Regions from separate parts of the Mycobacterium sp. SMC-11 genome, predicted to be linked through region 2. Evidence: riboswitches for the same ligand, from Rfam matches in the RefSeq annotation. Region 2 holds a riboswitch; the other holds the start of a gene.
The links. A riboswitch is a leader RNA that binds a small molecule or an ion and turns the genes downstream of it on or off. The one in region 2 is predicted to bind cobalamin.

Region 1 (3,203 bases), 2.4 Mb from region 2:
TGCACCATGTCGTTGCGTTCCGGCTCGCCGTGCACCAGCACGTCGAGCCCGAGGTTCTCCTGCAACTTGATGACGGCAGCGACCTCCGCCTTCATCCGGTCGGTGTACTGCGCCTCGTCGATCTCCCCGGCCGCCAGCGCGGCGCGGGCCTTGCGGATCTCCACGGTCTGCGGGAACGACCCGATGGTGGTGGTCGGCAGCGGCGGCAGGTGCAGCCGCTCGTCCTGGGCGCTGCGGCGTGCCTCGGCCGAACCGCGCTGGCTGCCGGCCGCCCGGATCTCGGCGATCTGCGCGCGCAACGCCGCATTGTTCAGGCGGGGGTCGGAGGTGCGGGACGCGGCTGCGGCGTTGGACGCCTCGATCTCCGCAGCCACGGCTTCGCGTCCCTCGCGCAGCGCGCGGGCCAAGGTGGCCACCTCGGCCACCTTTTCGGCGCCGAACGCCAGCCAGCTGCGCAGCGCGTCGTCCAGACCCGTCTCGGGCTCCAGCGAGTAGGGCACGTGCAGCGTCGAGCACGACGTCGATACGGCAACGGCCTCCGCTGAACCCAACAGCGACGCCAGCTTGGCCAGGGCGGCCTGCAGGTCGGTGCGCCAGATGTTGCGGCCGTCGACCACGCCGGCGACCAGAACCTTGGAAGCCAGCTCCGGCACGGACGCGATTGCGGTGTTGGGTCCGTAAACCAGGTCGACGCCGATCGCCTCGACCGGGGTGCGGGCCAGCGCCGCCAGCCCGGCCCCGGGGTCACCGAAGTAGGTGGCCACGAAGATCGCCGGCCGCTTGCTCAGCCCGCCGAGGCGCTTGTACACCTGCTCGGCCAGGGCGGGGGCGTCCGCGGAGATGTCGGTCACCAGCACCGGCTCATCGATCTGCACCCATTCGGCGCCGGCGTCGGCCAGCTTGCCCAGCAGCTCGGCGTAGACGTCGGTCAGCTCGTCGAGGCGCGAGATCGGCGCCGGCGCACCGTCGACGGCCTTGCTGAGCAACAGGAACGTGACCGGACCGATGATCACCGGCCGGGCTGCGTTTCCGCCGAAGCCCTGCTCCTTGGCCTCGGCGAGCTCGGAGAGCACCTTGGCGGGGTTGAGCGAGAACGTCGTGTCCGCCCCGATCTCGGGAACGATGTAGTGGTAGTTGGTGTCGAACCACTTCGTCATCTCCAGCGGAGCGATGTCGGCGTTGCCGCGGGCCGCGGCGAAGTAGCGGTCCAACTCGTCGGCGACGCCGGCCACCCGGGCCGGGAGTGCGCCCAGCAGCACCGCGGTGTCGAGCATCTGGTCGTAGTAGGAGAACGTGTTCACCGGTATCGAGTCGAGCCCCGCGGCGGCCAACTGTGCCCAGGTGTCACGGCGCAGGCCGGCGGCCACCTTCTTGAGCTCGTCCTGGTCGATCCGGCCGGCCCAGTAGCTTTCGGTGGCGCGCTTGAGTTCGCGGCGCGGTCCGATTCGTGGTGAGCCGAGAACGGTGGCGGTAAAGGCTTGAACGGTCACGATTTGATCCTTCAATTGACGAGGGTGGGTCAACGCCAGCAGCCGCCCAGCTGATCCGGTCCCGTGCCTATATATAAAGCACTATAACCCTCAAAACCAGACGCCCATTCCGCGAGGCGTTGATCCGCCGGGCGCGGCGCGCCCAGCACAACGGGCAGGTATTCGGACTCGCAGGCGCGCACCGAGGTGCTCCTAGTGGCCGTCGCTTCCCAGTCGGCGGGCGAACCCATGACCAGTGCTTATGACGGCGGTCGTTCCTGCATACCGCTGCGGGACAGTCCCGGATTCTCACCGGGTTCCCTCTCGCGCTCCGCGGAAAACTACGTAAACCGCGGTGCGCTCGATGCCGAAGCCGCCTGGCGGCGACAACGGCAAACCAGTTGCGTGATCGAGGTTACTCGGCTCGACCGGCCGCGAGTGCCTCCGGGATCGGGGTCGGGCCGTCGTTGAACTCGATGGTGCGGCCGATGGTCGACTTGTCGGCCAGGGAGGCAGCGATCACCAACGCGACGTTGCCGCGGGAGACCTGCCCTTTGGCCGTGTCGGGACCGACGGCGATTTCTCCGCTGGCTGGATCCAGGGTTAGCCGGCTGGGCCCCAGCACCGTCCAGTCCAGGTCGCTGGCGCGTAGATGGGCGTCGGCGGCGGCCTTGGCCTGCGCGTACGGATAGAACGGATCGTCTTCGGGAATGCCGTGATCGGGTCCCGCGCCGAAATAGGACACCATCACGAATCGCCGCGCACCGGCTTTCGCGGCGGCGTCGATGCTGCGAATGGCGGCGTCGCGGTCGACGGCGTAGGTGCGTGCCGGGTTTCCGCCACCGGCGCCGGCGGAGAACACCACCGCGTCATGATCGGCAAAGAGCCGGGCCAGGCCGTCGGTGCCGAGCTGTTCGATATCGGCCACCACCGGGACCGCGCCGGTGACCGCGACCTCCTCGGCGTGGTCGGGGTTGCGGAACACCGAGCTGACTTGGTCGCCGCGACTAACGAGGGTGGGGGCCAGCAGCAGGGCGATCTTGCCGTGGCCGCCGACGATCACGATGCGTGCCATGGATTCGACGTTACGCGGGAGCGCGGAATGACCCCCGCTGACGCCGCCCGAGCGCGCCCGTCGACAATCGAAGTAACAAGACCCCGAACCAACTAAGGAGCACCCATGGCTGAAGCCGTCATCGTCGAAGCGGTGCGCGCGCCGATCGGCAAGCGCAACGGCGGACTGTCCGGGGTACACCCGGCCGAACTGTCCGCCCAGGTGCTCAACGGGCTGGTCAACCGGGCCGGCGTGGACCCGGCCCTGGTCGACGACGTGATCTGGGGCTGTGTCATGCAGGCCGGTGAGCAGGCCCTGGACATCGGCCGCACGGCGGTGCTGAGCGCGGGCTGGCCGGAGACGGTGCCCGCGGTGACCGTGGACCGCCAGTGTGGTTCCAGCCAGCAGTCGGTGCACTTCGCCGCCGCCGGTGTGGTCGCCGGACACTACGACGTCGTGGTCGCCGGTGGTGTCGAGTCGATGTCGCGGACCCCGATGGGTTCCTCGCTGGCCAACGGCGGCCGCCCGTACGGGGATTCCTTCAAGGCGCGCTACACCCAGACCCCCAACCAGGGCATCGGAGCGGAGATGATGGCCACCAAGTGGGGCCTGAGCCGCACCGCGCTCGACGAGTTCGCGCTGGCATCGCACGAAAAGGCCGGTGCCGCACAGGACGCCGG
Region 2 (3,203 bases):
CGATCAGCAGCAGCGTCGCCGCCGAGCGGGTCCACCGCGACAGCACCAGAACCAGCGTCAGCATGGCCGCCGCACCCAGGGCCGCTGCGATCACCTCCGCGGCGCGGCTGGCACCGGCCACCGCGGTGGTGAAACCGCCGCCGGCCGCCCCGCCGAGCAGCACCACCACCGCGACGCCCAGGCTCGCCCCGGAGCTCACGCCCAGAATGTAGGGATCGGCGAGGGTGTTGCGGAACAGGGTTTGCAGCTGCAGGCCGGCGACGCCCAGGGCGGACCCGGCGGCCAGCGCGGTCAGCACCCGCGGCAACCGCATGTTCCACACGATCACCTGCCAGCGTGGGTCGGAGGGTTCGGCGCCGAACAGCACCTGCACGGTATCGAGCACCGGCACCCGCACCGGCCCGAGCACCAACCCCAGCACGGCCAGCAGAACCACCGCGGCGCTCAGCGCGGCCAGCACCAGGGCGATACGCGGCTTCATCGCGGCACCCGCCGGTAGAACTCGAACGGGTGGTCGGCGGCGAGCTCGGGATGCAGGATCGCAACGAGGTCGCCGAGCAGCAGATCCGGTCGTGCCGTGCCGCGTTCCCAATAAAGGTTGCCGCCAGCGGGTGTCATTGCCTTGGTCGCCGACCACACATGGCCGGTCCGCAGCGCGGTCAGCTCGCCGTAGCGGCTGTCACGGGCCACCGCGTCGCCCAGGGTTTGCCAGTCGTCGGTGACCAGCCAGACCGGTGCGGTGCCGGCACGGGTGTACACCGACTCGAAATTCAGGTGCCGGGTCTCGGCGCCGGTCTCCGACAGCCAGGGGTAGGTGCCGCCGGCGTCGGCGACCAGACGCCCCGAGTAGCTCTCGCCGGTGGGCATCGACCAGCTGCCCGAGTACATGGTGCCGACCAAGACCTCGACGGGCTTGGCTGCGGCGGCTTGCGCCGCCAAGGCGCGGTAACGGTCCCGGATGGCCTGGTAGGCCTGCGCTGCTTGGTGTTCGGTCCCGGTCAGCGCGGCGAACACCTTGATCCATTCGGCCCGGCCCAGCGGGGTCGGCTCCAGCCATTCGGCGTCGGCCAGCACGGGGGTACCGGCTTCGCGCAGCTTGGGATAGCCGGGGTCGTCGATGCCCTCGGTAACCAGCAGGTCGGGGCCCGCGCCGATCACGCGCTCGATGTTGATCTGCCCGCCGGGGGCGTAGCCGACGATCTCACCGGCGTCGATGCGCGCACGGATCTGCGGGTCGGCGACGGCTGCCGGGCTGGCCACACCGGTGACCACGCCCGCCTGGCCCAGTTCGGAGATCATCGCCAGATGCGTCGTCGAGCCCGAGTAGAGGCTCCGCACCGGGACGGTGATCCGCTGGGCATTGGCCAGCTCCCCGGTCAACGCCGGCGCGGGCGCACCGCAGCGCACCAACACCCACGACACCGGCTTGCCGCCGAGGTAGGGCCGCTTGACCGTCAGAACCTGGTAACTGCCGTGGTAGGTGATGGCGAAGTTGGTGGCCTCGGTCAGCGTCGACTTGTCTGGGAAATAGTCGGTGGCCGGATCGAAGTCGGTGATGCAGCCGGCACGCGCTTGCGGTGTGCGGGTGGTGGGTTCGCCCAAGCAGCCGGCCAACGACAGCGCGGTGGCCAGCGCTACCAGGAGCGCAGCAACTACCCGCAACGCACGGGACATCAGCGTGAATCAGCTTCCTCGGGGTACACCGCCCCGGTACGCAGGACGCGTTGACGTGAGTCTCCTGGCTCTCGGATCACTGCTCGCCTCGCCTTCCAACCCCACAAGTGGCGGGCCGTGGCTGATGAGGGTCGCTCCCCGATGACAGTGGCGGGACCGCGCCGGATTCGCACCGGCTTCCTCATTCGTCATCGCCTTACCGGCGACATTGTTACACGCCGCGCTGCGTTAGGCTGGCCGCCGTCTCGTGGCGTCAGGAACCCGGTGCAAATCCGGGGCGGTTCCGCCACTGTGAGGGGTCGCGTGCCCCCAGCCAGATACGGCCACGAGACATCCGACGACGAGGGGCGAGAACCCCGAGGAGGCCCCTGATGGCGCAGGCACGCCGTATCGCGTTGCTGTCCACTTCCGACACCGACCTGCTGTCCGCGCGGGCCAGCGGCGCGGCCTACCGGCTCGGGAACCCCGCACGCCACGACATCGAACCGCTGGTCAACGGCGCCGACGTCGTAGTGCTGCGCATCCTGGGGTCGTCGGCCGAGATCGCCGAGGAACTGAAGCTGCTGCGCGCGACCGGACTGCCGTTGGTGGTGCTCGGCGGGGAACGCTCGCCCAACGCCGAGCTGATGGAGTGCTCCACGGTCCCGATCGGCCTGGCCGCCCAGGCGCACGCCTACCTCGCCGAGGGCGGGCCCGCCAACCTCGCGCAGCTGCACGCGTTTCTGTGCGACACAGTGCTGCTCACCGGGGAGGGCTTCGAGGAACCGGCGGTGATCCCGGAGTGGGGTTACGGCCAGCGGGAGAGGCGGAGCGAGTCCGCTGAGTCTCCCGACGCGGTGCGGATCGGGGTGCTGTACTACCGGGCCCACGAGGTCAGCGGCAATGCCGGTTTCGCACACGCCCTGGCCGACGCGATCGATGCGACCGGCAGGGCCGTCGGGGTGCCGATCTTCGCCGCGTCACTGCGCAACGCCCCCGAGGAGCTCTTCGCGGCGCTGGGGCAGCTCGACGCGGTGGTGGTCTGCATGCTGGCGGCCGGTGGGGCGATGAACGCCACCGCCGGGGTCAGTGCCGGCGACGACGACGGCGCGTGGGACATCGAACAGATCGCGGCGCTGGACATCCCGGTGTTCCAGGGACTGTGCCTGGCGTCCACGCGGGCGGACTGGGAGGCCAACGACGACGGCGTGACCCCGCTGGATTCGGCCACCCAGATCGCCATCCCGGAATTCGACGGCCGGATCATCACCGTCCCGTTCTCCTTCAAGGAGATCGACGACGACGGGCTGCCGCACTACGCCGCCGATCCCGAGCGGTGCTCCCGGGTGGCCGGGGTCGCGGTGAATCACGCGGTGCTGCGCCGTATCCCGAACGCACAGAAGAAGCTGGCGTTGGTGTTGTCGGCCTATCCCACCAAGCATTCCCGGGTGGGCAACGCCGTCGGTCTGGACACCCCGGTGTCGGCGGTGCGGCTGCTGCGGCGGCTGGCGGCGGAGGGCTACGACGTCGGGGACGGTTTCGGCGTGCTC

Region 1: it holds a riboswitch for cobalamin, as region 2 does, so the genes downstream of both, metE (5-methyltetrahydropteroyltriglutamate--homocysteine S-methyltransferase) here and ACKY0X_RS17160 (ABC transporter substrate-binding protein) in region 2, are expected to answer to the same signal.

What each region holds. Positions count from the first base shown of each region.
Region 1 is NZ_CP176430.1:1,199,554-1,202,756, forward strand. It holds gene metE (5-methyltetrahydropteroyltriglutamate--homocysteine S-methyltransferase) at 1-1,505, opposite strand, end outside; cobalamin riboswitch at 1,626-1,838, opposite strand; gene ACKY0X_RS05760 (SDR family oxidoreductase) at 1,885-2,544, opposite strand; gene ACKY0X_RS05765 (thiolase family protein) at 2,650-3,203, shown strand, end outside.
Region 2 is NZ_CP176430.1:3,598,363-3,601,565, reverse strand. It holds gene ACKY0X_RS17165 (FecCD family ABC transporter permease) at 1-481, opposite strand, end outside; gene ACKY0X_RS17160 (ABC transporter substrate-binding protein) at 478-1,674, opposite strand; cobalamin riboswitch at 1,731-1,882, opposite strand; cobalamin riboswitch at 1,892-2,017, shown strand; gene cobN (cobaltochelatase subunit CobN) at 2,046-3,203, shown strand, end outside.